Linked DNA regions of Bremerella sp. P1. The protein of the gene in region 2 interacts with the protein of the main gene of each other region in a pairwise test. Links are inferred from orthologs where the notes say so. Each region holds a gene or a part of one and is shown on either strand. Other genes may lie near its edges. The genes, in order: accC and ribD.

Region 1 (15,303 bases), 2.7 Mb from region 2 along the record:
CCGGCAGCACCCTCGGTATTCTCACGAAGGTCCAACGCCGCAGCGAATTGCTGGGGCTCAAGCCAAGTTCCAATGCCACGGTTTTGTTCGACGGAAAGTCGGCCGACGGTTTTGTTGATGCCAAGATCAACGAAAAAGGGGAATTGCAAATCGGCACGATCACGAAAGATCCTGTCCAGGACTTCCGCCTGCACCTCGAGTTCCGCCTGCCGTACATGCCCTATGCCGTCGGCCAGGCTCGTTCCAATAGCGGACTTTACATCCAGGAAAGATACGAAGTCCAGATCCTCGACTCGTTTGGCCTACCTGGAGAGTTCAACGAATGCGGGGCCCTCTACCGAACGAAAAGCCCCGACATCAACATGTGCTTTCCTCCGTTGGCCTGGCAGACCTACGATGTCTACTTCAAAGCCGCACGTTTCGATGACGAAGGGAAGAAGATTTCGCCTGCTCGAATCACCGTCCAGCACAACGGCATTCTCGTTCAGGACAACTACGTAATCCCAAACAAGACCGGAGCTGGTAAGCCGGAAGGTGCCGAGGCACGTCCCATCAAGCTGCAAGACCACGGTAATCCGGTCGTCTTCCGCAATGTCTGGATCGAGTACCTTGGTGGCCCCACGGTAACCAGCAAGCCAGAAGCGATCGCTACGCCGGAAAAGAACTAGCCACCAGAGCGGTTCACCTCACTGCAAGTCAACATCCCCCTTTCAAGCGTTATCGCTTTTAAGGGGGATTTTCTTTGGCTACGCTTTGCGCTGCAGTGCGACCATGCACATGTCATCGAACTGAGGGCTTTCGGCCATGAACTTGTGGCAGTCGTCGATGATGGCCTTGCTACAGACTTCAACGTCGTCGGTCTTCTGCGAAACGCACTGTAACATGCGTTCCATGCCGTATTGATCACCGTCGGCGTTCATGGCTTCGTTGATACCGTCGGTATAAATGAAGAGCATTTCACCCGGTTCAAGTGTGAAGCGGGCAATGTCGTAGTCCATATCTTCCATGATGCCCAGCGGCAGGCCGATTTCTTCTTCGGCGATCATCGAGCACGTGCCGTCTGACTTCCGCAGGATCGGCGGATTGTGCCCGGCGTTGATGAGGGTCACCTGGTTCGTTTCCGGATGCAGGATCGCAATCGCCAGCGTCACAAACTTATCGGCCGGGGTGTATTCGGCGAAGTTGTTGTTGAGGTGAAATGCCGCTTGCTGAAGATCGGACATCGAAGCCAGGCAATACCGAGCTTCGGCCGACAACTTAGCCATCATCAGCGAGGCTGCGATTCCATGCCCCACAACATCCCCTACGAGAATCGCCGTACCTCCATCGGGAAGGGAAATGTAGTCGTAATAGTCGCCGCCGACTGAATTCGCGGCGAGATAATAGTGATAAAAGTCGTAACCTGGCACCGACGGTTGTTCGGACGGCAAAAATCCAATCTGCACCTGCTTGGCCGTGTGCAGGTCGCGTTCGAAGGCGATCTGCCGAATAGCCTGGTCGTGCAGTTGAGCTCGTTCGATGGCTGCGGCGGCCTGCATCCCGACACTGACAGCGACTTCCAGGTCTTCCTTCTGGAATCGCTTGCGTTGATCGAGCGTATCGATCTGGATCACACCGATCACTTCGTCGTCGGCATTGACCAGGGGAGCACACATGATCGAACGAATTTTGAAGTCCGTGATACTCTGGCTCATCTCGAAGCGAGAGTCCGCGGCTGCGTCAGCCGAAAGGATGGCTTCGCGCGTCTGCATAACATGCTTGACGATCGTTCGGCTGATGCGAATTTCTTCTTCGTCACTCTCTTTGCGGGCCTTGGTCCAGCGGGGGACCATATTTCCAGAGCCGTCCTGCAGGATAATGAAGCCGCGATCGGCTTGCAGGAAGATATGAAACAGGCCTTCGAGAACTTTCGGCAGAACCTCATCGAGCGAGAGTGTCCCGGTCAGACCACGCGTGATCTCGAGCAACGCGTTCAGCTTGACTTCCGGACTGGCCGTCAGGTGAATGGAGCCCGTCTGCGACGAGACCTCAAACTTGGACATGATCGTGGACGTTGCCCCGTCATCGTCCACCATGACGGCACCGAATGCCCCTGGTCCGTCGGCCTTCAGGCCAACGGTCTCATTCGGAGTTGGCTTGACCCCTTCTTGCTTGAATTCGAACGAGATATCGCAAACGCGGATCGTGTCGCCATGCTCCAGCTTATGAGGCTGGGCGATTTGCTCATCGTTAACGAAGGTCCCGTTTCGGCTCTTCAGGTCCTCGATGATAAATCCACGATCGTTGTGCGTTATTTTCGCGTGGTACCGACTGACGGCACCAACTTCCACAACGATATCGCACTCGGGATGTCGACCGAGGGTAAATTCCTCACCAGCGAGGAATATTTTTTTGCCGGAATCTGGGCCATTCAGAGCGACGAGGTAGCTGGACATGCCTTGCGATGATCTCCCGCCAATGTTGCCGGGTCCCAATTGCTGGGACACCATCTCGGAAAAGTTTGAGGGAAACGGTCTTATCGTCCGAAAACGTAAGAATCATTTCTAAGGGGTGCAGCGATAGTCTACCAATTAAGGGAGGCCACTACTATAGTTCGCTGCCTGAATCCCTTGACGCCAGACGACTTAGGCCATAACCTTAATCGCTGCAAAATTACTGGGGAATAGTGTAACGGTAGCACGACAGATTCTGACTCTGTTAGTCTAGGTTCAAATCCTAGTTCCCCAGCTTTGTTGGCTCGCACGAATTGCGAGCTAATTTTTCGCGCGGAATTGATTTCCGCAGATCTGAGATCCCTCTAAGCCCCCGCGTGCTTCCATGGAGCCTACCCCTCACAACGGCCCTCCAGAGGCCGCGAATTCTCCCCCATCGCAGCCGAACCCGGTCGCTTTCTTGCGTCTGTTTCTTTATTGCCTGGTTGCCGCATTTTGTGGTGCCTGGGTCCTTAGCTACTGGACCACGCCCAGCGATAAGCCTTCACTCAATCCCAACGCCGAACCTCGGACGATCACCCCCCGGGGGGATCTGGCCGCCGACGAAAAGTCGACGATCGAATTATTTGAGAATTCTGCCAACTCGGTGGTTTTCATCACGACCTCGCAGCAGGTTCGGATGTACGGAAGTGCCAAAGTTTCCGAAATGGCCACAGGGCAGGGGAGTGGATTCGTCTGGGACGAACAGGGTCATATCGTCACCAATTACCACGTCGTCAAGTCGATCGCCAATGGCTCAGGCACCGCTCGTGTGACCTTCGCCGATGCTTCCACCTATGTGGCCACCATCGTTGGCTCGTCCCCGGAACATGACCTGGCGGTCCTCCAGGTAACCAATTTCCAGGGAGAGGCCTTCCAGCCGATCCAGGTTGGTGAGTCTGCCAATCTTCAGGTTGGCCAAAAAGTTTTTGCGATCGGCAACCCATTCGGTTTCGACCATACACTCACCACCGGGGTCATCAGCGGCTTGGGACGATCGATCGAAGCAGAGGATGGCAGACAGATCGACGACCTGATTCAAACCGATGCGGCCATTAATCCAGGTAACAGCGGGGGGCCTTTGCTGGACAGCAGTGGGCGTCTGATTGGGGTGAATTCGGCAATCTACAGCCCCAGCGGAGCCTACGCCGGAATCGGTTTTGCCATTCCAGTCGATACGGTTAACTCGGTAGTGACCGAGTTGATTCGACATGGACAGATCAAACGTCCTTACCTGGGTGTTCGCGTAGCACCACCGACAATCAATGCTCGTCTGGGCATTGAAGGGGCGCTCGTTGCCGAGATCGTCCCCGGCAGTCCCGCCGAAAAAGCGGGCTTCCAGCCCACGATTATTTCCGCCGACCAGCAAGTGGTGCTGGGTGACTTGATCATTCAAATGGATGATAAGCCGATCAAGAATTTCGGCGATATCGTCCAGAAGTTGTTCGACCACAAAGTCGGCGATACTTTGCGCGTCAAGGTTATCCGTGGGCTGATGACCGACAAGCAGCGTGAAATAGAATTGGATGTCGATCTGGCCGAATCGACCTAGAACCGAATCCGCTTAGCCAAGGAACACCATGAAAGTCTGTCTCTTCGATATCGATGGAACCCTCATCACCACGGGCATGGCCGGCAAAGATGCCATGATCGAGGCGTTTCTGAAAGTTGCCGAGCTAACTCAGTTGGAACATATCTTCCAGGTTAGCGGCAAGACAGACCGAGGCATTTTCGCCGAACTCTACGAACTGCACGGCAAGACACTCAGCGAAGAAGCCTGGCATACGTTCCTCGATGAATACTTAAGCGGACTGGCAACCAACCTTCCCCAGCGGCAAGGGCTCGTGCTGGAAGGGGTCGCCGTGCTGTTGGCGAAGCTCTCTCAGCGGGATGATGTTCTGCTGGGGCTCCTGACGGGGAACGTCGAAAAAGGTGCTGCCCTTAAGCTTGGTCACTACGGAATTCACGAGTACTTTGCATTCGGCGGATTCGGCGATCATCACCCCAACCGCGACGACGTCGCACGAGCCGCACTTGAGGCCGCCGAGGCATTTCACGGTGAAACCATTTCACCGGACGATATCTACGTCATCGGTGACACGCCGAATGATGTGAAGTGTGCCCGGGCTATCGGCGCAAAGGCCGTTGCCGTAGCCACAGGCGTCTTTTCAGAAGAGCAGCTTAAGGCCGCCAAGCCTGATCTTCTGCTCACGAATCTGGCAGATACCGATGCGGTGACTCAGTTTATCTTCGGCTGAGAAATCGTCGGAAACTTAATTGCCTGCGCTCGAGATTACATCCACAATGCTTGCGAAGGCGTCTCATTTTCCGAGAATTAGGGCTTAGCCTGACAACGTTGCCCCACAAGTTTGAAGCAGAATCCATGGCCGCCCCGCGTAGTAAGTCGAATCCCCGTGTTAGCAAGCTCCGTCGCCAACTCAAGCAAAGCGGGGCCGAAGCCCTGTTGGTCACTAACTTCAAAAACGTGACCTACCTGACAGGTTTCACCGGCGACGACAGCTATCTGCTGGTGACCGCCAAGGAAGAGATTCTGTTCAGTGATCCTCGTTATAGCGAGCAACTCGAAGAAGAATGTCCGCATGTGAAGCTCGAAGTTCGCGAGCAAGGCGTCTCGATTCTTGACTCGGTCGCCAAGACAGTCAGTAAGGCCAAGATCGGCAAGCTGGGTATCGAGAGCTCGTCGATGACCGTTCAGTTCTTTAAGAAAGTGGTCGCCAAGCTTCCCCGAGTCGAGATCAAACCGCTCGATGGGCTTGTGGAAGAGCTGCGCGTTATCAAAGACAAAGGGGAAATCGCTCTTACCCGCGATGCTGTCTCGCTGGCCGAGAAAGCGTTTGCCGTCCTGAAAGCAGGTCTCCGCGGTGATCAGACCGAGAAAGAACTGGAAGCACTGCTAACCTACGATATCCAGCGAAACGGCGGCCGCGGCACCAGCTTCCCGCCGATCGTGGGCGTCGGCCCGCGGGCTGCTCGTCCCCATGGCACGCCAGGCATGGTCAAAATGGAAGAAGAGAGCTTCGTTTTGATCGACTGGGGAGCCGACTATCGGTTCTACAAGAGCGACCTCACCCGTGTCCTCTTCTATGGCAAGGTCCCGGCCAAGATGAAGAAGATGTACGAGACTTGCCTGAAAGCCCAGCTGGCCGCGATCGACAAGATTAAACCTGGCGTCATCATGTCCGACGTTGATAAAGCGGCTCGCAGCATCATCGCGAAAGCAGGCTGGGGAAAACAATTCGGACATGGGCTAGGGCATGGTATCGGCCTGGACATCCATGAAGCACCACGTCTGAACTCGCTGAGCGATCGACCTCTGGAACCCGGCATGATCGTCACCGTCGAGCCCGGCATTTACTTCCCAGGCTTTGGCGGTGTTCGGATTGAAGATGACATCCTGGTCACCAAAGATGGGCACGAAGTCCTGACGAGCGTCCCGAAGTCGTTTGAGGAAGCGACGATTTCGATCTAAACCAAGCGTGCATTAACCCTGCCACGTCTTCGGAGCGGCTGAAGTGTGATCGGTTTGAACGGCCGGGGCTCGTTTCATCAGCGCATAGTGGCACTTATAGCCTTTTCCGTAAGGAAATCCGGCCGGGCGGGGGTAGCCGACGTGCCCTTGCAAGTGTTCCAGCTTGTCGCCTACCCAGCGAATGATGCCGTGATGCTCTCGACCGTAGTGCTCGCCAAACTCGATTAATTGATCCAGAAGTGAGTACTCGACGCCACGCCGGATATCGAAACGCCCTCGCTCCAGGCAGGTTTCCCCGTCGAAAGCTTGGTAGCAGTAGCCTTCAAATTCGATGCGTATTTTTCGGAACCAAGGGACGTAAAAAGGAACCTTGTGCCCGTCATCTCCGAAGCTAACGCAATTCCATGCCCCTTGAAGATCCTCAACTGTTGGCCCATGAAAGTCATTCATGACGGGCAACCAATTCAGCGAAATCGGCGATTCGAGCGTTCACAGTGGCAATGTTCGCGTAAAAAAGTCGGCTCACAACCCAACCAAGCCGCCGGTTCGGTTTGGGTAACCGGCCCAATATCCCCGTTAAAGGGCTGGTAATTCTCCCTTATGCTGAAGATGTCTGTCAAATCTTATCCCCGTTTACCCATCTGGACGAAACCTACCCTTATCCCTTACGCTGTAAAGCTTTGCCAAAATACAACTTGACCATATTCCCCTAGCGGATGATCCCGTGGGAGAGAACGAATGTCCGATTCCAAATCGACTTCTAGCAATGTTTTCAACGTCGAGACGGTTCGCTCGCTAGTCGAACTGATGAAGCAGCACGACCTGAGCGAACTTGATCTTCGCGAAGGAGACCAGAAAATCTCGCTCAAGCGAGGTGGTCAGGCTCCGATCTATGCTGCTCCGGCACCCATGCAGGCTGCTCCAATGCCCGTTGCTGCGGCACCAGCTGCCCCTGCTGCGGCTCCTGCAGCCTCAGGTGGTGGCGAAGCTGCCGATGCCAACTTGATTGCCATCAAGAGCCCCATGGTTGGCACCTATTACTCCAAGCCCAAACCGGATGCCGAATCGTTTGCCCGAATTGGCGATCACATTTCGGAAGACTCCGTTGTTTGCATCATCGAAGCGATGAAGGTCTTTAACGAAATCAAAGCCGAAGTCTCCGGCAAGGTCGTCAAGGTTCTGGTCAAGGACGAAGAACCAGTTGAATTCGGGCAGCCGCTGTTCATGGTCGATCCGCAGGGCTAATTCCATCCTCATCTAACCTCGCGCCCAAATAGCGAGGAAGCAGACGTCATGTACAACCGCATCCTGATCGCCAACCGTGGCGAGATCGCTCTACGTATCATTCGTGCCTGTAAAGAACTGGGCATCGAAACGGTCGCTATCTTCAGTGAAGCCGACCGGGACGCCGCCTATTTAAAACTGGCCGACGAAGCCTATTGCGTGGGTCCCGCCAAGAGTGCCCAAAGCTACCTGAAGATCGATCGCGTCATTAGCGCTGCCGAAGTGGGCAACGTCGAAGCGATCCATCCCGGTTATGGCTTCCTGGCCGAGAATGCCGAGTTCAATGACATCTGCCGTAGCTGCAACATCGACTTCATCGGCCCCACGCCGGAAGCGATGGCCAAGCTGGGTGATAAGAACACGGCCCGTAGCATGGCACGCGAAGCGAATGTGCCTGTCGTTCCCGGTTCGGCCGGCTTGATCGAAGACGAAGACGAAGCACTGAAGATTGCTCACGAGATTGGCTTTCCCGTGCTGATCAAAGCAACCGCCGGTGGTGGTGGCCGCGGTATGCGTGTGGCAGCCAACGACCTGGTGCTGAAGAACGCTCTGAATCAGGCTCAAACCGAAGCGGGCGCGGCTTTCGGTAACGCCGGCGTGTACATCGAAAAGTACGTCGAACATCCGCGTCACGTCGAAGTTCAGGTGATCGCCGACCATCATGGCAATGCGGTCCATCTGTTCGAGCGTGAATGCAGTACGCAGCGTCGCCACCAGAAGCTGATCGAAGAGAGCCCCGCTCCGAACCTTTCGCAGAAGACACGCGACGAGATCTGTGCGGCTGCCGTACGGATGATCAAGGCGGCCGACTACCAGAATGCCGGTACCGTCGAGTTCATCGTCGACAAGGACGAAAACTTCTACTTCATCGAAGTGAATGCTCGTATTCAGGTCGAACACTGCGTGACCGAAATGGTCACCGGCGTGGACCTGATCCAAGCTCAAATCCGCGTTGCCTCCGGCGAACCGCTTCCCTGGAAGCAAGAGGACATCAAGCTGCAAGGCGCGGCGATCGAATGTCGTATCAACGCCGAAGACGCTGATAAGAACTTCATGCCATGCCCTGGTAAGATCAACCAGTTGATCGTCCCCGGTGGTCCTGGCGTGCGATTCGACTCGCATGTTTACAGTGGCTACACCGTTCCACCGCATTACGATTCGATGATCGGCAAGCTGCTCGTCCATCGCAACACGCGTGAAGAAGCCATTCGCTGCATGCTGCGTGCACTCGACGAGATCCGCACTGACGGCATCACCACTACGGCAAACTTCCACAAGAAGGTGCTGAACCACTCTGCGTTTGCAGAAGGAAAGATCGACACCACGTTTGTCGAACGAACCTGGTTCTCTTAATCACCTCAAAGCGCGGCTTGAAACGACAAGTCGCGCTATTTGACGGCCAGCGTTGACAAAGCTTTCGCAACAACGGCTGTCGCATTTCTACCAAAATGGCGTTTGGTTGTAACAAACGCTTCCGGCAGCGGTAATTCTCTACGACACCGCGAGTTTTGCCTTCAATTTCGTACCTAACCTGCGAAAATAGTAGGCTCGCCCACCACCCACCCCGTCTAGCCAAGATTTGGTGCTGCTGATGATCTCTCGTCCACTTTTCGTGCTGATCGCCGCTTGTTCCCTGTTCCCGTTTGCGAGCACCGCACTGGCCGATGCCCCAGGTAGCCGGCCCAATATCATTTTCGTGCTGGCCGACGATATGGGCTGGAATCAGCCTGGTTTCAATCATCCTGAAGAGGCCTCGCTAACGCCCAATATGGACAAGCTGGCCGCCGAAGGGATGCGACTCAACGAGTTCTACACGCACAGTGTGTGTGCTCCGACGCGATCGGCGTTTCTTACCGGCCGATACGCATTTCGGACCTGGAGCGACTGGCGCACCGAAGACTTCGGCAAGCCAAGCTATCTGGCCAAGCTGGGGCTCGAACTGGCCCATACCAAGAGTGGTGAACCAACCCGGCGGATTCATGCCCTCGACACCAACGAACGCACCATTGCTGAAGCTTTGCAGGAAGCTGGCTACTTCACGGCCCTGCTGGGCAAGTGGCACCTGGGAGAATGGCTACCGGAGCATCTTCCGATGGGGCAGGGCTTCGACTATCAGTACGGGCACTATGCCTGGGGCATCGACTACTACACCAAGACGATCGTGCATAACGCACCGGCCCGCTATGCCGTGTACGACTGGCATCGCAATCAGCAACCGGTCGACGAAGAGGGCTACGCCACAGATTTGATCGCGGACGAAACCGTTCGACTGATCGAATCTCGCAAGGGTAACGACGAACCATTCTTCATGTACGTCGCGTTCAACGCCGTGCATGGCCCACTGAATCCGCCCCCTGGATTTGAAGGCGATCCGAATTATCCCCTGGCGATTCGCGATGCGATGCTCGAAAGTCTTGATAAAGCCGTGGGACGCATCGAACAGGCCATTGAGAAGAACGGCTTCAAGGAAAACACGCTCTTTGTTTTCGCCAACGACAATGGCCCCGTGCTGGAAGAAATGAGCAAGCCGTTTCGCGGCACCAAGAACACGACCTTCGAAGGAGGCGTTCGCCAGCCATGTGTGATTCGGTGGCCTGGTCATATCGCTCCTGGCACTGCCAAAGATGGCCTGGTTTTTATTGCGGACTTCTTCCCAACCTTCATTACCCTGGCCGGCGGCAACCACAAACAAGAACGCCCGATCGACGGACTGGACATGACCGGGGCGTTCTTCTCTGGCGAGAAGAGCCCGCGTAACGAGATCATTTACGACGTCGCTGGCAGCGTACGATTGCCGACGATTCGACGTGGTGACTTCAAGCTGATGGGAGAAATGCTGTTCAACATTCACGACGATCCTTCCGAGCAAACCAATGTTGCCATCAAGCATCCGCGACTCGTGGCAGAGCTTAGCGAACGACTGGATGTCGTCGGCAAGGAACGCCCACCGCTTGGCGACAAACCGCTGCTGATGGACCCGCCGCTCCCTTATGTTTATGGCGCCAATGAGCAAGACGATGTACCGCAATGGCTGATCGAGAAGGTCGATGCCGTCCGCGCGACACAGCCGAAAGAGTGGGCTCCAGGCGAAACTCCTTGGCCCAAAGCGCCGCAAGGAGCCGAAGCGAGCAAGATGGATGGTCTGCGCGATGAAGTTGTGAAGTAGGTGGAAGTCCCATCGGCGTGCAGGTTACAATCTGCAAATTGCAAGATAGCCTGCTCACCCAAACTAACTTCGTCCCGAGTTCCTCCATGCTGCATCGTCTCTTTGCGCTTGTCGCATTACTTGGTTTCGCTTCTGTCTCCTATGCCCAGGAGGTCTCTTCCTCTGTCGTGCAGCGGCCAGGACTGATCTGCTTTTGGGACTTCCAGAAACCGACCGACAAGGGTTACGTCAGCAGTGGGCCAAATGCTTATGCATTGAAACCCCAGAACGGCCCCATCCAACAAGCCGAGGAAGGGATCTTTGGCTCGAGCTTGAAGATTCGCCAGGGGCAATGGCTATTACTGCCGCGGGAAGATTGTCCCGCGTTAAACTTTCGCGGCAAAGACGAAGTTACGATCGTCGCTTGGATTCAGCGCGAAAGTGAAGCCAACTGGCAGTACATTGCTGGGATGTGGAATGAACGCGACGCGAAGCGGCAATACGCTTTGTTCACTTGCGCTGCCAGCCAAACCAATTTCGAAACGATGGACCGCATTCCCGCCAAGCACCAAACGCATGGCTATGCCTCAGATGTCGGTGGTGCGACGCCCGGCAAGCCCTTTTGCTTTTCCTATGCTTCCGGAAAATTGAAACTTCCCAAAAGCGAGTGGACTATGATCGCCTACACCTACGATCACGAGTTCCTTCGCGTCTACGTCAACGGCAAGCTGGACGAACACCCAGGCTACAATCCATTTCCGTGGAACAAGCCCATCTTTGATGGCGGTGAAGACGGAGCCGATTTCACGGTCGCTCGCCAATGCCTACCGAATTGGCCTCACTACCCAGAGGCCGAGAAACCAATTCGCAAGCAAGGCTTTGGCGGAAAGCTCGGCGGACTAGCCGTCTACAAGAGAGCCTTGTCCGCCGATGAGTTGGAAGCGATCCACGAAGCAACGCTAGGCAACCGGTAAGTTGTAGGCGACTTCCAAGTTGAGAGTTGGTTACAAACCTTCTTGCTCGCGGGCAGCGCGCTGTTGGAGTTGGGCGCGAAGTTCCTCTTTCGACTCGGGCGTCATATCCTTCTGCTGCGCCACCGGCTTACCGCAGCCGGCCAAAGCCGTGCAGGAAATGATGGCAATCAACCCCAGGGGGACGAGCGACTTTTTCAAACGGTCTGCAACGAAGCGCGGATTGGTGAACATGTGGAGACAACTTTCTGGAGTGAAGATTATAGGCAGGAGGGTTCGATCAGCGAGTTCTCGTTGGCCGATCAGTTTTGCGTGTTGATGTCCTTACCATCACGAGTGCCATACGCTTTCCACGCATCTCCGTCGATGGTTTCCGGAAAGAACTGCACACTTCCGTCACACAGCACGGCCAGTGCGCCGCCGGGATGATAGCTACTCGCCGGTGACACGATCTTGTTAAAGTCGCCTGGTACGAACGCTGGCTGATTTGGTGGCAAAATATGGTTGTAGCCAGTTCGCCAGACGGAACCTTCCATCCAAGGAATTCCACGATAGCGCCAGTCTCCGGACCATGGAATGTTGAGCGGTTCCCAATCGAGTTGCATCATTTCATCACGAGCACCAGCAAAGTCCATTGCCGATGGCATGCTGATCTCGAAGGCATCGAAGCGGTTCTTCGGCCCACCTGACGTATTTGCCCCAATCACTACCTCTGCAAAGGCTGCCGTATTACTTAAGCCATCGACGATCTTTCCAAACGTTAACGGTGGAAGCCGCTTTACCGAGGACCCACCTTCGCCGTCCGCTTGAGGACCAAAGACACCATCCCAACCATTGAAGTGGACCCAGCTTCCCCAATTGCAGTGATAACTGGTGGCTCCCTGGCCAACTCCTTCGGCCGGAAATGGATCGCTCGGACACGCAAACCCAGGCGGCTGATTCATACTCAACGTGAAGTTCGGTTCGGTGAACACTCCCAGGGTCAGGTCAGCCTGATCGGCGATGGCCGTTTGCTCCATGAACCCCAACAACATCGCATGGGGCGAGAAGTACGCCACCGCAGAGTATTCGCCGCCCGGGATTTCCTGATGAGCGCTTTCAAAGTTGTGCAGGGCCAGCCCAAACTGCTTGAGGTTATTCGAGCACTCCGATCGACGCGCGGCCTCGCGTGCCTGTTGGACCGCCGGCAAAAGCAAAGCAATCAATACACCAATAATGGCAATAACCACCAAGAGCTCGACGAGGGTGAATGCCCGTCTTCTGATCCATAACAAACCCATTCGTCCATCTCCTGAAATGACAACTTGCGGTGTGAGCAATTCCTGCCCACGGGAATAACACAGATCAAAACGCAAATGAAGAAAGCAGCGAGTGTGCCATTTCCAGGCGAGGTTTTTCCGCTGAGCCACAGCAACCGACGTTAAACCAAGTAAATCTATAGACAATTGAAAAAATTGAGGGTTTCACCCGTGCGGAAGTCGCACCAAGCAGCTACTCCCTAGAGGTGGCAATTGCGTAAGAAAACTTGCTTAACTTGCATGCAAGCTTGCCGGTATATCAAGCGGATATCATGATCTATCAAACCCCCTATTTATGTGCTGTAACGCACTCAGGAGGCTGACAATGCCAGCTCATCACCATGCGGAACAAATCCAATTTCTTGCAGCACTCGATCGCCTGTTAGAAACGCGTCGTGATCTGCCGGGCTGAAGTTCACGGAAAAAAATTTTTCGCTTGGACCACCCATCGCATCCCATGTCATGACGCGGCCAAAGCCAAGGATCACACCGTTAACATGGCAGTAGCGCCCACGAAATCCACAAAGTAATCGAACTCTCGAAACCGCACCCCATCTGGATTGTGGTTAGGTTGAAAACCACCCCATAACGCATAAAATCAGCGGTTCAGACAACTTACTGCAATCGATTCCCCTATGGATTTTGACCATGGCCAACAGCCTTTCCCGTCCTGAACAGCCTGCACATAACTTTAAGCGTGTTGCGATCCTCTTTTCCGGCGGTCCAGCACCCGCTGCGAATGCGGTGATTTCGACTGCGGCCGTTTCGTTTCTGCGAGCTGGCATCGAGGTCGTAGGGGTCTTGAACGGCTACTCGAACTTGATGCAGTTCGGTCCTGATCGCCCGATGGAAGAGGACCGCGACTACATGCTCCTCAACCACAAGGCCCTCAGCCGCAGCCGTGCCAAGCAGGGCATCATGATCGGCACCGCCCGGGCCAACCCTGGCAAGGCGATCTCGCACCCCGATCACCTGAAGGACAAGGAACGCTGCAAGGCCTTCCAAACCACGTACGACGCACTTTGCTCGCTGGGTGTCGACGCCCTGATCTCGATCGGTGGTGACGACACGCTGAAGACTGCCAACAAGTTCAAGTTGTTCCAAGACACGCTGCCCGAAGGCAGCAAGAAGATGCCGGTCGTCCACCTGCCTAAGACGATTGACAACGACTACAACGGCATCGACTTCACGTTCGGCTTCTTTACCGCGGTCGACTTCCTGGCGACTGAAATCCGCACGCTGCTGTACGACGGCGAAGCCTCGAAGGCTTACTTCCTGTGCGAAGCCATGGGCCGTAGTGCTGGCTGGCTGGCATACGGTGCCGCGATCGCCGGCGAAGCTTCGCTGGTGATCAGTGTCGAAGACATCACCGGCGATTACGTCGAGAAAGAATGGGAAGAGGGGGGCAAGATCAAGAAGACGATGAACGTGCCGAAGGTGGTCGATCGCATCGTCAAGACCATGCTTGCCCGCGAAGCTGAAGGCAAAGAGTTTGGCGTGATCGTGCTCGCCGAAGGCTTGGCCGAAATGCTGCCAGACTCTTACCTGGAAGGCGTTGCCCGCGACGATCATGGCCACATTGCCATTACCGACATTCAGTTGGGCCGTACGTTCAGCAAGTGGGTTGCCCAAGCCTACGAAGAAAAGACCGGCCGCAGCCGCAAGGTTACCGGCATTCAGCTGGGTTACGAATCTCGCTGCACCAAGCCACTGGCTTACGACGTAATCCTTGGTAGCCAACTTGGTGTTGGTGCTTACCGGGCATTGGTCGAGAAGAAGCTTAATGGCGTCATGGTTTCGGCCAAGGGTCAGTTCGAGTTGCAGTACGTCGACTTCACCGAGCTGGTCGATCAAGCCAACCTTGTGACGGTCGTTCGTCACATCGAACCAGGCTGCGACTACCAGAAGCTGGCCCGTTTCCTGGAAACCTACGTCAACGACTAAGCTCGTCGACAAGCCAACATCTTTCACCGAAAAGAGGCCGCCAAAGTGCGGCCTCTTTTTATGCCTACCGAATATTGGACATTGACATCCAATTTCACCCGGGATAGACTGACCCTCACAAACAGGACAAGATTATCCAATTTCAACCACCGCCACACTCTGACCAGTCACTAACCCCAAATTGTTCTCTTACCAGGAGATCCTCATGCGTACGTCCCAGGCCGTTGTATGGACGCTGTTCACGGTAATGTTCTTGTTGTCATCGAGTTCGATCAGCCATGGCGAATCACCGAAAGAGGACGCCTCGGTAGAGAGGGCCCGGAAGATGGTGCAAATGATCGACGATATCTACAAAGGGGGCATCGTTCTCATCACTGAGAATTACGTCCATGACGAAGACGATTTGCCCGCCGGTATCGCCTTCAAAAAGCTCTTTGCCTCGGCGGAAGAGAAGGGGTGGCACAAGGTACGTTTGCTCGATGCAACCGATGAGCCGTACAACCCAGAGAACGCCCCTGCCGACCAGTTCGAGAAGGACGCGATTCAAGCCCTGCTGGCCGGCAACTCAGGCTACGAGAAAGTAATCGAACAAGACGGCAAGCGTTACCTTCGCTCTGCCACACCGGTTCCCGTCGTCATGCAGAAGTGCACCATGTGCCACGAACACTACGCCGATGTCAAAGCCGGCTCACCCATCGGC
Region 2 (15,110 bases):
TCCTTGGTTGAGGAACAGATTCGCGACCAGCCTGAACTTAAAGAGAGATTGCTAGAGATTCTTTCGCGTCGCGATGCCGGTGTGCATAGCTTGGGCGAGATATGGCGGCGCCATCGCATCACATGTCCCACGCGTCCACAGCTTCAGCAGTATCTTCTGGGGGTCGTTGCTTCGGAAGAAGAAGCCAACTACGTCACGTTTCATCTGGAACAAATCGGTTGTCGGATCTGTGCGGCGAACTTGGCGGATCTGATCAAAGCATCGGAAGAAGCCGATCAGAAGGCCGATCAAGAACACCAGTCGACTCGGCGACGGAAGTATTTTCAGTCGAGCGTAGGGCGTCTTCGTAAAGAAGATTCTTAATAAATCCTGTATGTCGAACGCTCAAGTTGAGCGTCTGCGAACCGTTCAGCACGTCTTTCTCAGGCAGGTACGTCTCGTTTATGTACCTTGAGGGTGCTCTTTGCCCCATAGCAAGCTTGTCTCGATCTTGCCGTGATTTGGCACAGTGCTTGCATTCCATTTGTTTCTTAAATCCGTCTTAAACGGACTACCGACTCCGTGGGCAGCGTCCGCAATTCAGTCGGGAAATGGAACAAAGAAAAGCGCTAGAGCCCGTCATCATGAGCAATCTCGAGATGCATCGCACGTCCGAGTCCGCTTGCTTGAGAGCGAACCAGATTCAACCGCCCTTGCCGGACGGCTCATTCATGATTCCTGTGAATGATCCAGTCGATGCGATCCACTCGGAACGACATCCCGAGGAGGCCGTCGACCGTCATCGCGAAACGATGGCGCTAGACCGCGTTTTTTGGATGGCAATTGGTCTACTCATGGTGACCGGCATCGCGCTTCGGATCTGGGTGATCTTATAACGCGATTTTTGAAATTGACGCCCGTAAACGAACTCTCGCTGGAAACTTGAAATGACAACCACTGCGACTCACTACTCGGAAGCTAACACGATGGATGCTGATCAATCTTCGACCGCAACATCGGAGAAACGTCTCGAAGACCACACCGTTAAAGAGCTGCGCGAACTGGCGAGCCAACTCGGAATTCGAGGACGTAGTAAGCTGATGCATAAAGAAGAGCTCATTTGCGTCATTCGCCGTCGTTGGTAATCGATGCGAACAGAAGATCACACGAAACTTCAAGAGCCTGGTTGTTCAGCGACCAGGCTTTTGTCGTTCGAACCACTTCCCTTGTTTCGCAACCATCCAACACGAACCCGTCGATGCCGCGATCTGCCGAATTGCCAACAAGTTACGCCACAAAACCAAAGTTTGCGCCAAGTTGGAACGGGACGTGCAGAACTAGAGTTTCGTTGGAAAGCTCCGGCAATAACGTGGTAACGCTTGAATTGCTCAGGCCCCCGTCGGATGTTTCCCTTTGCACGTCGCTTGAAATATGGCAGAGGCAAGTGGCGCCCGTTAATCATCTGCCAGGACAGTTTAAGGAGAGGTTTCATGAAACGCACTATTCCCGCAGTCGTTGCTGCTGCCCTGATGGCCGCTGGAAGTGTCACCTCATATACATATGCAGATGACAATCCAGTTGCCGATCCATTCGCGGAACCGAAGATTGAAGTCGATGCGCCAGCGACCAAAGTTGAAGTGAAGAAGCCCGTCATTTCCGTGGACGCAAACACCGATAGCAACGTCGCCGACAACGCTTCGAGAATGGTCATGGCTCAGCGTGTGAGCCAGCTTCAAGGAATGACCATCCAAAACGAAGCTGGTAAAGATCTAGGCAGTGTTCGTGATCTGGTAATTGATACGGATCGAGGCCGCGTGAAATACGTTGCGGTCGCCTACGGCGGCTTCCTCGGGCTGGGCTCGAAACTATTTGCCGTTCCGTTTGAAGCCTTCGAGCATCGTCCTGCGACCCAAGACAAAGATGCGGTACTGCTTCTGAACCTGAATGAAGAGATGCTTCGCAAAGCACCGGGATTCGATGCCGATAATTGGCCTAATATGGCCTCGCAGGAATTCATCCAAGCCATCGATAAGCATTACGCAGATCGAGAGGGTGGAGTAAATGTGAAAGTCGGTCCCTTTGATATCGATGTAAATCTTGATCGAGAAAAGCGACGTGATGGTGCTGACCAGGCAAACTCGATGGCCGTCCATCGCGCGGATGATCTGGTGGGAATGGTTGTCGTCAATGATGCCAGCGAAAAGCTCGGGTCCATCAACGATCTGACGGTCGACATGTCTAACGGCGATATCCGCTACGCGGCTCTTTCAGTGGGTGGACTCGCGGGCGTCAGCGATAAGTTGTATGCCGTAGCTTGGACGAACTTTCGTCTGAAGCACAACGCTCAGGAAGACTCCAATCAGTTGGTTCTTAATGCCAATCCAGAGACGTTGGAAAAGGCAAAAGGATTCGATCAGAGCAACTGGCCACAGCAAGCAAACCGAAACTTCGATGGCCAGGCGAACCAGATCGATGATCGCCGCCCGGTCGACGACAGTCGTCCGGCCATCGAGGCTGACATCAAAGCACCGGGCGTAGACATCGAGGTGAATGATGATGCTCCCGGAAACGGCATCGATGCTGAAGTCGATGTTGAGTAATCAGGAAGTCCGACGTTCAGCGGAGGAACGAATCGCATGGACGTAAGAATTAACCACACCTGAGATGGATTTGCGAAGTGGTTGTTGGGCCAACGCCTTGGGGGAGACATTCCTAGAATGCTTTCCCTCAAGGCTTGGCTTTTTTACGCCAAACGAATGGTGAAGAACGATGGGGAGCAATCCCCGACGGAAGCCCGGAGTCATGGGCCATGGCTCTGGGCTTTTGCCGTTAAAGTCGTTGTAATTCGCCATGAGTACAAATGATCAACCAGATAAAGGGTCCTGATGCCCCCTTACAGTGAATGCTAAAGAATCTCTATCACTTTTAGATTGACCTTACTTTTGTTTTTTTCTTACACTCAATGGTTCCTTCCTGTCTCCCTACCTTCGGGGACGCATGCCTTCACACCTCTGTTGATGGGAAAGTGAACCTATGCGGCTGCCACCACACGGTTTCCGGATGCGCATCGCGAGTATCACCCTGCTTCTGCTTGCACCGGCGTTTCTATGCGCTGCGGACTCACTCGACACGAAGCCGCTGCCTGGCATTTTGCTTGATAATACGGCCGCTCAGTTGATGGGCCCTTGGCAGCCTTCGGTGCACAGCAAGCCGTACATTGGTGAAGGCTATGTGCACAGTGGAGTCCCTGGCCGAGAGGAAGCCACCGTCAGCAAGACGATTACCTTCCGCCAAAAGCTACCCACCTCAGGAAAGTACGGCGTCTACCTGGCGTACAACGCCAATAGCAACCGTGCTGCTTCCGCTCCGGTCGAGATCCAACATGCCGATGGTGATGCCAAGTTAAAGGTCAATCAACGGCAAGCCCCGAAGGGGCCAGCACTGTTTCACCCGCTGGGTGAATTCAATTTCGACACGGACAAAGAAGCAGTCGTCGCGATCTCGGACAAAGATGCTCAGGGCATCGTAATTGTCGACGCGATACTCTTTGTTCCCTCCAACGAGATAGCCAAACTCGATGCCGTGGGGAAGAAGCTGACGGCGAAGAAACCAGAAGCCAAGCCAGCGAAAAAGGAAGAGCCGAAACAGCAAGTCGCTCCAGCATTTGTTCGAGCCAAAGATATCGATGCCCGTTTGTTGACGTCGGAAGAACTCGACCAGTTGATTGATCGCGAGGCGCACTTAACCGAAACGACTGACACGGTCGACGACGAGACATTCTTGCGCCGTATCACCATTGATGTGATTGGACGTATTCCAACTGAGCAGGAACGCAAAGACTTTCTCGCCGATACGAACCCTGCGAAGCGGTCTTTGCTGATTGATCGCTTGCTGGAAAGCCCCGAGTTCGGTACTAACTGGGGAGCGTACTGGAGCGACGTCTTCAGTTATCGAATCCCTCAGCCCGAACTTACGTTCCTGGATTATCAAATCTTCCAGGATTGGATGGCCCAGCAAATGAACGAGGGCGTTGGCTGGGACGAGATCACCTACCGCATCCTGACCGCAACCGGGAAGGTAGGGAATAACCCACCGGCATTCTTCGTCGGGTTCCACCAGGCAAGTACATCCCGTCTCGCTGGCGAAACGACGCGTATTTTCCTCGGTACGCAAATTCAATGTGCCGAATGCCACGACCACCCGTTCGTCGACATTCCCCAGGAACGTTTCCATCAAATGGCGGCGTTCTTTGTTCGCACCAACGCCAAGCTGCCCTGGAACGATAGTGGCGAAATCGAGGTTGGTAGTAAGGAAGCTGGCGAGCACAAGATGCCAGATACCAACAAGACGATGATGCCTGCCGTCTTCGCTGGTGACCAGTTGGAGAAAGGCGTGAGCGATGTCGACCGCCGAGTCACGTTAGCGAACTGGGTTGTGAGCCCCGATAACTCCCTGTTCGCCAAAGCCTATGTAAATCGCACCTGGGAACGACTGATGGATCAGCCATTCTGTGATCCGGTCGACGAGATCTCAGAAGAAGCAGGCTTCCCAAGTTTGCCATCGGTCCATGATGCCGTCGCGGGTCACTTTATCGCGAACGAATATGACGCCAAGCCATTGTTCCGGTTAATCCTCAATACCAAAGCGTATCAGCGTCAACTCGACTCTTCCGATAAGGTCGTCGGCCAGCTTGCCTCGGCTGAACTTCGTAAGATGCGCGGCGATGTGGTCTTCAAGAACTTGGAAACGGCCATCGAGCTTCCCAATGTGAAAGGAGAGCAGATGAAGCCAACCGCTGAAATGCGTTTCCCGCCTCCGCCTAAAAGTACGAAGGACATCGTGAACGACGTATTCGGCTACGATCCATCCCTGGGCAAGCAGTTCCGTCCGCAAACGATGCAGCAGGCCATGTTCCTGATGAATAATCGTCAGCTTCAAGACCAAGTGAAAGCAGGCGAAGATCAAAAGACGAAGCTGGCCAAGCTGCTCAATGAAACTCCCGACGATCGTCAGGCCATTCAGCGGCTCTATGTCAACGTGCTGGGTCGTGCCCCAGCCGACAAAGAGTTGGACATTGCTTACGAGTTTGTTCAAGAAGGGGCTTCGCGAAACGAAGCTTTCGAGGACCTTCTATGGGCCCTCTTGAACACGGCCGAGTTCACCACACGCAAGTAAGATCAGCGAACGGCAGCTAGGCGCCGTCCACTCGTTGAGTCTCGATAGATAACGATACAGAGGAACACGCAATGATTCGCCCTTTCTGGAATCTGGCAACCGGACGAGATCATGTTTCGCATCGTCGAGGGTTCCTCAAGCAACTCATGACCGGTGCCGCAGCCGGGACGTTGACGCTTTCGTGGCGCGATATGATGATCGCCCGAGCAGACGAATTGCGTAAGACTGGTAAGTCGATGATCCTGCTATGGATGGACGGCGGGCCGAGCCAGTTCGAGACGTTCAATCCCAAGATAGGATCAAAGTACCAGGGGCCTGCCACGTCGATTCCGACGTCCCTGCCTGGCGTGCACATCGCCGAGTATATGCCGGAGACGGCCAAGATGATGCACAAGATCGCGCTGATTCGCAGCATGAAGAGCAGCGAACGCGATCACTTTCGCGCCATCAAGTTGGTGCGGAGTGGCTACCCGATCAATCCTTCGATTCAGTATCCGACGTGGGGTAGTGTCGTCGCTCGCGAACGCTTCGACCCAACCTATGACCTGCCAGCATTCGTGCGAATTGGCAAGCCGCGAATCACTACGCGTGACATCAATAGCGGCGTGCTAGGACCTCGCTACGAGTCGTTCAAAATCGAGCAGGCAGGCACGCTTCCTGAAGACGTTTTGACGACGGTGCCGGAAGAACGCTTGCGTCGCCGTTTAGATTTGTCGGCTCGTCTCGATGAACAGTTCGCGATGAGCGGCGGTGCCCAACGCGTGGTTGAGAAGCAAGAGATTTATGACCAAACACAGCGTTTTGTGCTCAGTCCAAAGCTCGAAGCGTTTCGTCTCGATAATGAATCAGAGAGTATGCGAGATGCCTACGGTCGCAACGAGTTCGGCCAGGCTTGCTTGTTAGCCCGTCGTCTCGTGGAAACAGGCGTTAGCTTTATCGAAGTCTTCAGCACGGGTAACGTCAGCGATCAAGGTTGGGACACGCACAAGAAGGGTTGGGATGAGAACCCCAAATTAGCCAACGGCGTTGACCAGGGCTATGCAATGCTTCTGCGAGATCTTGAACAACGCGGCATGTTGGAAGATACCTTGGTCGTTTGGATGGGCGAGTTCGGGCGAACTCCAAAATTCAAGCCAGACGGCGGTCGCGAGCATTACTCCGACGGTTGGATTACCTGCCTGTCTGGCGGCGGCGTGCAGATGGGACAAGTCATCGGCGAGACCGATAAGGAAGGTGTTCACGTCACCGATCGACCGGTTGAAGTCCAGGATCTTTTCCAGACCTTCTGCCATGTATTGGGCATGAATCCGCATGATGAATATGTTACCGACCAGGATCAGCCATTGGCGCTGGTCAAAGGTGGCGAAGTGATTCATGAACTATTCTGATTAACTTCCCGCGTCACATCGCTTTCTGCTTCGATCCCACCTCATGGTATGCATCGGTGAATTATGCCGCGTGAATATGCGCTGTTGGTCTTGCTCTGTGTGATATTCTTTCCTTGTCGTTTGCCTGCGGATGAGATTGCCGAGCTTGGTAAAGCTTCGCCCGAGGAAGCTCGCCAGTATGAACTCGCAACCCTGCGAAAGGTGGCGGATCTCGCGCTATTGCCACCTCAGCTGAATACCAACCCATCGGCAGAGTACCATGTCCGTAACTTGAGCTACGGAATGACCATCGGTATCGAGCGGACACGCAAAGGTCGTTTGTTCGCGGCATGGATTGGTGGCGAAGACGGTCCGAAGGCTTACATGTTGGTCGCCAAGAGCGACGACGATGGTCGCACATGGAGTGAACCAGTTCTCGTCGTCGATAGCCGCAAAGGTCATCTGCCGATTCCACGGAGCGTGATTGTCGGCAATTTATGGACAGACCCGCTGGGAAGGTTGTGGCTCTTCTTCGATCAAACGATGAATCACTTCGACGGACGTGGCGGACTGTGGTGTACTCGCTGCGATGATCCCGAGGCCCAGCAGCTAGTCTGGACTAAGCCACGGCAAATTTGGCATGGTTCCATGTTGAACAAGCCCATGGTGAACTCCAAGGGAGAATGGCTCTTATTCGCCCAATTGCTGCAAAGCCAGGGAATCGGCCCCTTCGCGGCTGGCGTCTTTCACGAACTCGATCCCATTCGCGGTGCCAACATCTTGGTCTCGACCGATCAGGGAGAGACGTGGACGCGACGCGGTAACGTCAAGTTTCCCGAGCCTGACTGGCTCGAGCATCGCGCGATTGAGCGGAAAGATGGTTCGCTCTGGATGCTAGCCAGAACGCGCCGTGGTGCGATGCTTACGACTTCTAGCGACATGGGTGCTACTTGGTCTGAACCTGAATTTCCACCTCAGATAAAGCACCCTCCGGCTCGATTTCATCTGCGGGAACTTGCCTCAGGTAGCTGGCTGTTGGTAAAGCACGGCAAGACCATCGACACGAATACCGGTCGCAGTCATCTAACAGCGTGGCTCTCCGACGACGAGGGACAAACCTGGGAAGGAGGCTTAATGCTTGATGAACGAGCAGGCGTTTCTTACCCGGATGGTTTTCAGGCACCTGATGGGTCGATCTATATTTCTTACGATTGGCTGCGAGGCAGCAAGGGGCACATCCTCTTTGCCAAGTTCACCGAGGCCGATATTCGAGCTGGGAAACTGGTCAGTGACGGCTCTCGTTTGCAGCAGCCGATTATCAAGCCAGGAAAATTGAATCCCCAGGATTAGAGCGAAAAGTCAGTAAACCCGTGCAGGCAGATCGTTTCCTGGTACGAGCGAAGATCTGTCCGCACCAAGCTGGTGGCCTCTTCCATGTTCAATACGCCTCGACCACCAATCGGACTGATCGCTTCGCTGCCACCTGCGATCTTCGGGGCGATGAACGCGTAGACTTCGTCAATTTGCTGGGTATCCCATAGTAGGCCAAGCAGTTGACTGCCCCCTTCGACCAGCACGTTGGTCATGCCACGGGAAGCCAATTGGCCAAGGAAATACTCCATTCGCTCGGCGTGGTCGCTCCCTGGGCAAACGATCAGATCGCAGCCTGCATGATCCAGACGTTCGAGGCGTTCCGAACGAGCCGATTCGGCAACGGCAACCATCACGGGAGATTCGCCAATCGACTCGATCAATTGGCTGGTGGGAGAGAGCGTGGCCTGACTATCGAAAACAATTCGGGCTGCCGTCCGCGGCCCAGGCGGGCGAGTTGTCAGCAAAGGATCATCAAGCTTCACCGTACCACTACCGACCATCACGCCATCGCATAGGCCACGGATACGGTGCACTTCGGCTCGAGCCGCTTCTCCGCTGATCCACTTGCTGCTGCCACTGGCCGTGGCCAGCTTGCCATCGAGCGTCATGGCCCACTTAGCGATCACCCACGGCTTGCCTTTTTCATGGACTTTGATGAAGGGAGCATTCAGGCGAGCCGCCTCTTCGCCGCAGGCACCAACGCAAACTTGAATTCCACGACTGGCAAGGCCCTGGATGCCACCCCCCTGCACTTTCGGGAAAGGATCTTGCATGGCGACCACGACGCGGGCAGGTTTGATCCTAAGCAAAGCGTCGGTGCATGGTGGTGTCTTGCCGTGATGGCAGCATGGCTCCAGGGTTACGTAGACGGTGCACCCTTCAAGCGAAGCACCGCCTGCGCTGGCAATCGCGTTGACCTCAGCGTGCGGGCCGCCAAACTTTTCATGAAAGCCTTCGCCGATGATTTGACTGTCCTGAACGATCACGCAGCCGACCATGGGGTTGGGCTCTACGAAGCCGCGCCCCTGCTCGGCGAGATCTAACGCTCGACGCATGAATCGTTGGTCGTCGTCGGCGATTGCCATGGTTTAGTCCATCCCTGGCAACCAGAGACCGGACTTCTTCTCTTCGCCACCGGCGGCTGGCGGGGCGCCTTGCGGAGGTGCGGCTTGAGGCGGAGGACCGGCTGGGGCACCGGGAGTCCAAAGGCCGCCCCCTGCTTCCGGTCCACTTGGTGGCGGTGGAGGACCCGCTGGCATGCCTGCCATGCGACCGTCCGGCGTAATCAATCCGAAGCGTTGCAGGACGCCAAACAGGGCCTGGGCGGTTTGCGGTTCCTGGGCGTACTTGGACATCAAGGTTTGCATCAGGACTTGAGCTTCCTGCATTTCGCGACGTTCAAATCGCATCGAAAGCTCGGCCACCATCCACAGGCCAGGGGATCGACCCTGCTGAGCCGCTTCTTCCTGAGCTTTCTTCAGGAACGAAAGAGCTTCGTCGCTGTCGGTGGCTGTCCGTGCCAGTTCGCCGTAAAGCTGCGAACGGTCGATCTGATCTTTGAGCGACTCCCGAACCAGCAATTCGTTGGCCAGAATTTCAACGGCCTTGTTCAGTCCGCGAATCACGCTGCGGCCGTACCCTTGAATCAAATCCTCATCCGAAAGCTCGGAAACCGGCAAGCGATGCAGACGCGTGATCGGCAAGTTGAGCACATCGAGATTCTCGGCAGGCAGCGTGCCAGCACCAGGTAGGCTCAGCTTTTCTCGCAGTTGGCAGAAGTCAAACTTCCACTTTTCCTGCTGTCCAACCATCTCCAAAGTCAACACTTCGGCAGCCAGAGGCAAACGGAGTTCGGTATCCTTCGAGGCCTCCAGCGGAGTTTTGCCGCTGAGCGTGAGTAGCGGGAAGTTGACCCACTTCTCCAGAATGACTTCCTGACGCTTTTCAGTCATCAACCGATTGCGGACTTCGTTGGGAGTGTCATCCGGCAGACGCCACTGCCAGTTCATCAGGTCTTGTAGAGCAAAGATGCGGCCTTGAACGTCTTCGCTGACCGTTGGATCGACTGCGTCCCCGCAAATTTCTTTGAGCGTGCTGATGGCTTCGTCAAAGAGCGGTCCCTTGGCGGAGGTGAACTCGGTTCGGGCCGGGCGATCCGTTTCCTTGCCGAACACCAGCAGTTCACCCAGGACGCTTGAAACGTTTTCCAGCGTGAGATCAACGCCGGATGCCGCACGCGGCTTGTCCAACAGCAGGTAAGCGGCTCGTGGTGGTGGGGATTCTTCGGTGCCAAGCTGCGATAGATCGATTGGCAGATGTTCGCAGCGTTCGTCGACCCGCAGCTTTTCCAGAAGCGGTTCCATCTCGTGAATGGGCATCGACGCGTTGACAACGTCGATCTGCTCTTCATCCTGATCCGAGAGTGCCTTGGCAAGAGCTTCCGCTTCGGTAGCGGCTTCAAAGTCGCTACGCTGTTCGGCAACGGCGTAGGTGTGCAGAGTTTTAGCTGCGACATCGTCCTGGCCGAGACTGAACTGCAATGCCGCGATGTTTTCCAGGATGGCCGGGTTACGAGGGGCACCGGCGCGGAGCTCCTCGAATTGATGCAGCCCCTTTCGCCACAATCCTTGGGCGGCATCTTGCAAGGCTTTGTTGAACTCTTCCTTGCGTGGGAAGTCAGCCGGACATTCGGCCAGCGATAGATCTTGCTTCAGGAAGATCGGAATCTCTGGGGAATTATTCAGACGCATCAGCATCTGCATCGGCATGTTGTCGTCGTCGGGGGCCAGGTTCGACTGGAGCGTGAAGTGGCTGCGAGCGCCCAGGACCTTACCGGTCATCAAAAGCATCTGGCCGACTGCTCCGAACGCATCGTACAGCGATGGGTGCAGACGCTCTTCAGTTTTTTCGAGGGCCGTTTGAAGCTCGTCGATCGCTTCGTCCCCTTTTCCCAGCGAAGCTTCCAGTGTGGCCTTCAAGGCATGGGCTGCAGGGTTATCAGGATGCTTTTCCAGGAAAAGATTGACCGCTTCTTCCGCTTTGTGTTCATCGGAGAGCTGAAGATTCAAGATGGCGTTGTAGAACAACGGCACCGAGTGGTCAGGATGCTTTTCCAGCATCTTGCGAACGAAGTCGAGACACGCTACCCGCTGCTCTCCTTGCAGCATGCGTTCGATCTTTTCGATATCGGCGACCATGTCCGGGCAATAGAACTTGATCTTCTTGTTGGTGCCGCACGGGGGATAGGCGTAAGCGTCGATAGTCATGCCGACTTCCGTTGGTGAGTATTCGTGATGGTTCGCAATTGCGTATTCGTCAGCCGCCCAGTCAGGCGGAGATGTTTCCAGGGAAACTCGGATGGTAACAAATATATGTCCTGCTGACGAGAAGCTTTATGGCTTTCAGGGGATCCCTGACGCGGGAATTTACCCCTAAGTTTGCAGGCCCTGAGTTCCTTCGAGTAAAGTAGAATTTCTCTTGACCAGTCCCTTAGATCAATTCTCATTTTTCTCCATTGCGTCCCCCCTACCCCCCAGCTTGTTCTATGCGAAGTTTGCTCATTCTGCTTCTATTTGCCGCTCCGGTTCTGGCTGATTTTCCCGAGATTCATAACTCGGAGCGGGATAAGGAAGCACAACCGATGCCGCCCAACGAGGCCGCCGACAGCTTCGAAGCCCCTGAGGGCTTTCAAGTTGAGGTCGTTTTCGCTGAGCCCGACGTGCAAAATCCGATTGCCATGACCTGGGATACCCAGGGGCGTCTGTGGGTGGCTGAAAACTATACCTACGATCAGCCCAGCATGAAGTTCGACCGTAGCCTGCGAGACCGGGTTCTGTTTTTCGAGGACACCGACCGCGATGGCAAGTTGGATAAGCGAAACGTATTTGTCGATAACGTGCAGCTGTTAACCAGCGTCGAGGTAGGCCTTGGCGGGGTGTGGCTTATGTGCCCACCGCAAGTGTTGTTCATTCCCGACGCCGATAACGATGGCAAGCCGGACGGTCCAGCGGAAGTGGTGCTCGATGGTTTCACGGTGGCGAAGGACAACTATCACAACTTCGCCAATGGTCTTCGCTTCGGTCCCGATGGCTGGCTTTATGGTCGCTGCGGTCACTCATGTCCCGGGTTGATCGGTGTGCCTGGTACGCCGGACGATCGTCGGCAACCGATGGACGGTGGTATCTGGCGATACCATCCCCAAACGAAACATGTAGAAGTCTTGACTTGCGGTACGACCAATCCTTGGGGGCACGATTGGGATGAGCATGGCGAAATGTTCTTCATCAATACCGTGAACGGTCACCTGTGGCATACGATCCCAGGAGCTCACTTCAAGCAGGCCTTTACGCTGGATAAGAATCCACACGTCTACGAGCTAATCGATCACCATGCCGATCATTGGCACTTCGATACAACCGGTCGCTGGCAAGACTCGCGGGCCGGCGCTGCTAACGAGTTCGGTGGTGGCCATGCCCATGTGGGAATGATGATTTACCAGGGAACGAATTGGCCCGAGTCGTTTCGCGGTAATCTGTTTACCGTCAACATGCACGGCGTGCGGGTTAATCAGGAAATCCTGGAACGCGAAGGCAGTGGCTACGTTGGCAAGCATGGCAAGGACATCCTGATCAGCGGCGATCCTTTCTTCCGTGGCATGGAATTAAGCACGGCCCCGGATGGAAGCGTCTACATGATTGACTGGAGCGATACCGGGGAATGCCACGATCACACCGGCGTGCATCGCACGAGCGGGCGCATTTATCGCGTTTCTTACGAGGGTGCCAATAGGGTGCCCCGGCCACCATCTGGCGAGTCTTACTTCTTGAATCCGATGGTGCAGCAGCTCGATAACAATTGGGCTCCGCGAATGGCCCGTCTTGTATTGCAACAGAAGTACCTGGCAGGCGAAGACATGGGGCCTTTGGCTGGGCTATTGAAACAGATGGTGCTGGAAGAAACGCCTGAGCAAGCACTCACGTCGCAGGAAAAGCACGATCGGAACCGTTTGCGATGTCTATGGACGTTGCACGTGATTGGTGGCACGGACGAAGAGCTGCTCGTAAAGCTGCTGGATGATAAGAACGAACACATTCGAGCCTGGGCAATTCGCCTGCTAACCGAGCAGTGGCCGCTTGATGGAATCCTGGGGCCCGTGCCTCACGATGAGTCTAAGAAGGTTCGAGCCGAAGCAGAGGAACTTCTTCCTAAACTTACAGAAATGGCCAGAGAGGACCCATCGGGACTCGTTCTGCTGACCCTCGCATCGACGTTGAATCGTCTTCCCATCAGTATGCGAAGCGCAGTGTCGGTAATGCTGGTTCAGCATGAAGAGTACGCCGACGATCACAATCTACCGCTGATGACCTGGTATGGACTCATGCCGGTTGGCGATCAAAAGCCGGACGACCTGGTGATCGTTGCGTCAGCGTCGAAGTGGCCTACCACAACGAAGTTGATCGCACGCCGTCTGTCAGAAGATATTGAGAAAAATCCGGTTCCGGCGAATCAATTGGTTAGTGTGACGAAAGGCTTTGATGCGGCCAAAGCCGATTCCGTACTCACAGGAATGAGTGAGGCGCTTCGTGGTTGGTCGAAAGCTTCTAAGCCGAAAGACTGGGATGCTTTGGTAGCCAGCCTGAGCAAAGCCGACAGTCAGCCGATACAGCAAAAGCTGCGCGAGCTAGGAGCCTTGTTCGGTGACGGAAGAGCTCTCGACGAGCTGCGCAAGTTGGCAATGAGCGGCGATACCGACATGCAGGTTCGCCGGTCGGCATTGGCCTCGCTGATCGAAGCCAAGCCGGACGATTTGCGTGAGATCTGCGAGAAGCTGGTCACCACTTCTAATTTGAATGTCGTTGCTGCTCGAGGGCTGGCGTTGTTCGACGATCCGGAGGCCGCCAAGCTGCTGGTCGATAATTACCGCCGTTTTCGCGAGCCGCAGCGACCCGAGGTGCTGGCGATACTTCTGTCTCGCTCGACATCAGCCAACGTGCTGTTGGATGCCATGGAAAAGAATCGTATTCGCAAGTCGGACGTTACGGCGTTTCATGTCCGTCAGATGCGGAACCTAGGGGATGAAGCCCTGTCGAAACGCATCAACGAGGTGTGGGGCGAAGTTCGCGAGTCGAGTGAAGAGAAGCAGAAAGCGATGGCTTACTGGAAAGGTCGGCTCACCGAAGAGACCCTTTCGCACGCCAACATGAGCCAAGGTCGCGTTGTGTTCGAAGGTTTGTGTGCCAAGTGCCATCGATTGTATGGTGAGGGAAGCAATATCGGACCAGACCTGACCGGTAGCAACCGCAGCAATCTTGATTACCTGCTGCAGAACATCATCGACCCGAGCGCGATCGTTAGTGCCGACTACCGCATGACGGTTCTGCAAATGGAGGATGGGCGGGTACTCAGTGGGATCGTCGCCGAGCAAACCGATCGCACGCTGACGCTGCAAACGCCGACCGATCGCGTCACCGTCGAGAAGGATGGGATCGAAGCCCAAAAGAAAACGGCTCTCTCGCCGATGCCGGATCTGCAGTTGGGCGCCGAGCCGAACCAGCCAGGTGGACTGCTTACCGATGAGCAGTTTATCGATTTGATTTCGTATCTGAAGAACCCAGCCCAGGTCCCGCTGCCGGAAGCAGAGTAAAACAGCGTGAGTAGCCCGAGTCACATCGGGGTTGGGCTACTCCGCGTTCACTCCGCTACCCATTGCTAGCACGTCACTAACATCGCTTGCGGTGAGTTGACGGTTTCTCTAGTATCTGCCTGCCCAGCGATATGCGCTCAGGGCTCGCTGTTTCACACCTATGATGAATACGCTTCTGGCATGGATGCTCGAAGGATCGCCGCCGTTCTGATATTTGCGACGTTGTTCGCAAGCGGCTGTCGCGCGCTCTGGCATGCTGAAGAAGACGTACCGCCGAGCGAATTGCCGACCGCCCCAATGGCGGCTGATACGGTTTCACTTGAGATCGCCCGGTTGTCGCTCAGCAGTGTCGATCAGCAAGAGCTCGGTGACATCTGGCAAGAGATAGACGAGCAAGCCATCCCATTGGATAAACGTCGCGAGCTAGTAGCCAATGGTTTCCGCGTCGGGATCGTTGACTTCCACTTGCCGGCTCCGTTGCGGAAGATCCTGAGTGAGAACGAAGGAAAGAAAGGGGCAACTGGCGGGGATATGGTCCGCGTGACTGGGGACGAAAAGGTTGCCATCAACTA

What was found.
Region 1: the proteins of ribD (region 2) and accC interact in binary tests that used the Escherichia coli proteins (3 or more experiments, as listed by UniProt). The link is inferred for Bremerella sp. P1 from one-to-one orthologs.

The regions. Positions count from the first base shown.
Region 1 is NZ_CP118164.1:497,794-513,096, forward strand. Bases 6,468-9,426 are described here. They hold accC (acetyl-CoA carboxylase biotin carboxylase subunit), read left to right. Parts: upstream 6,468-7,254; coding sequence 7,255-8,598; downstream 8,599-9,426. Other genes in these bases: accB (acetyl-CoA carboxylase biotin carboxyl carrier protein), read left to right, coding at 6,700-7,206; PSR63_RS02060 (arylsulfatase B), read left to right, coding at 8,837-9,426. In the rest of the region: PSR63_RS02015 (3-keto-disaccharide hydrolase), read left to right, coding at 1-668; PSR63_RS02020 (SpoIIE family protein phosphatase), read right to left, coding at 747-2,435; PSR63_RS02030 (S1C family serine protease), read left to right, coding at 2,818-4,023; PSR63_RS02035 (HAD hydrolase-like protein), read left to right, coding at 4,052-4,729; PSR63_RS02040 (M24 family metallopeptidase), read left to right, coding at 4,855-5,961; PSR63_RS02045 (hypothetical protein), read right to left, coding at 5,974-6,411; more of PSR63_RS02060, read left to right, coding at 9,427-10,411; PSR63_RS02065 (LamG-like jellyroll fold domain-containing protein), read left to right, coding at 10,498-11,364; PSR63_RS02070 (hypothetical protein), read right to left, coding at 11,395-11,595; PSR63_RS02075 (DUF1559 domain-containing protein), read right to left, coding at 11,664-12,641; PSR63_RS02080 (6-phosphofructokinase), read left to right, coding at 13,308-14,603; PSR63_RS02085 (c-type heme family protein), read left to right, coding at 14,809-15,303. UniProt on the Escherichia coli protein: This protein is a component of the acetyl coenzyme A carboxylase complex; first, biotin carboxylase catalyzes the carboxylation of the carrier protein and then the transcarboxylase transfers the carboxyl group to form malonyl-CoA.
Region 2 is NZ_CP118164.1:3,187,696-3,202,805, forward strand. What follows is about bases 6,925-9,690. They hold ribD (bifunctional diaminohydroxyphosphoribosylaminopyrimidine deaminase/5-amino-6-(5-phosphoribosylamino)uracil reductase RibD), read right to left. Parts: upstream 8,981-9,690; coding sequence 7,868-8,980; downstream 6,925-7,867. Other genes in these bases: PSR63_RS13390 (sialidase family protein), read left to right, coding at 6,925-7,871; PSR63_RS13400 (hypothetical protein), read right to left, coding at 8,984-9,690. Outside these bases: PSR63_RS13360 (hypothetical protein), read left to right, coding at 1-363; PSR63_RS13365 (hypothetical protein), read left to right, coding at 624-875; PSR63_RS13370 (Rho termination factor N-terminal domain-containing protein), read left to right, coding at 927-1,124; PSR63_RS13375 (PRC-barrel domain-containing protein), read left to right, coding at 1,470-2,579; PSR63_RS13380 (DUF1549 domain-containing protein), read left to right, coding at 3,013-5,154; PSR63_RS13385 (DUF1501 domain-containing protein), read left to right, coding at 5,226-6,542; more of PSR63_RS13390, read left to right, coding at 6,606-6,924; more of PSR63_RS13400, read right to left, coding at 9,691-11,161; PSR63_RS13405 (PVC-type heme-binding CxxCH protein), read left to right, coding at 11,440-14,538; PSR63_RS13410 (hypothetical protein), read left to right, coding at 14,719-15,110. UniProt on the Escherichia coli protein: Converts 2,5-diamino-6-(ribosylamino)-4(3h)-pyrimidinone 5'-phosphate into 5-amino-6-(ribosylamino)-2,4(1h,3h)-pyrimidinedione 5'-phosphate.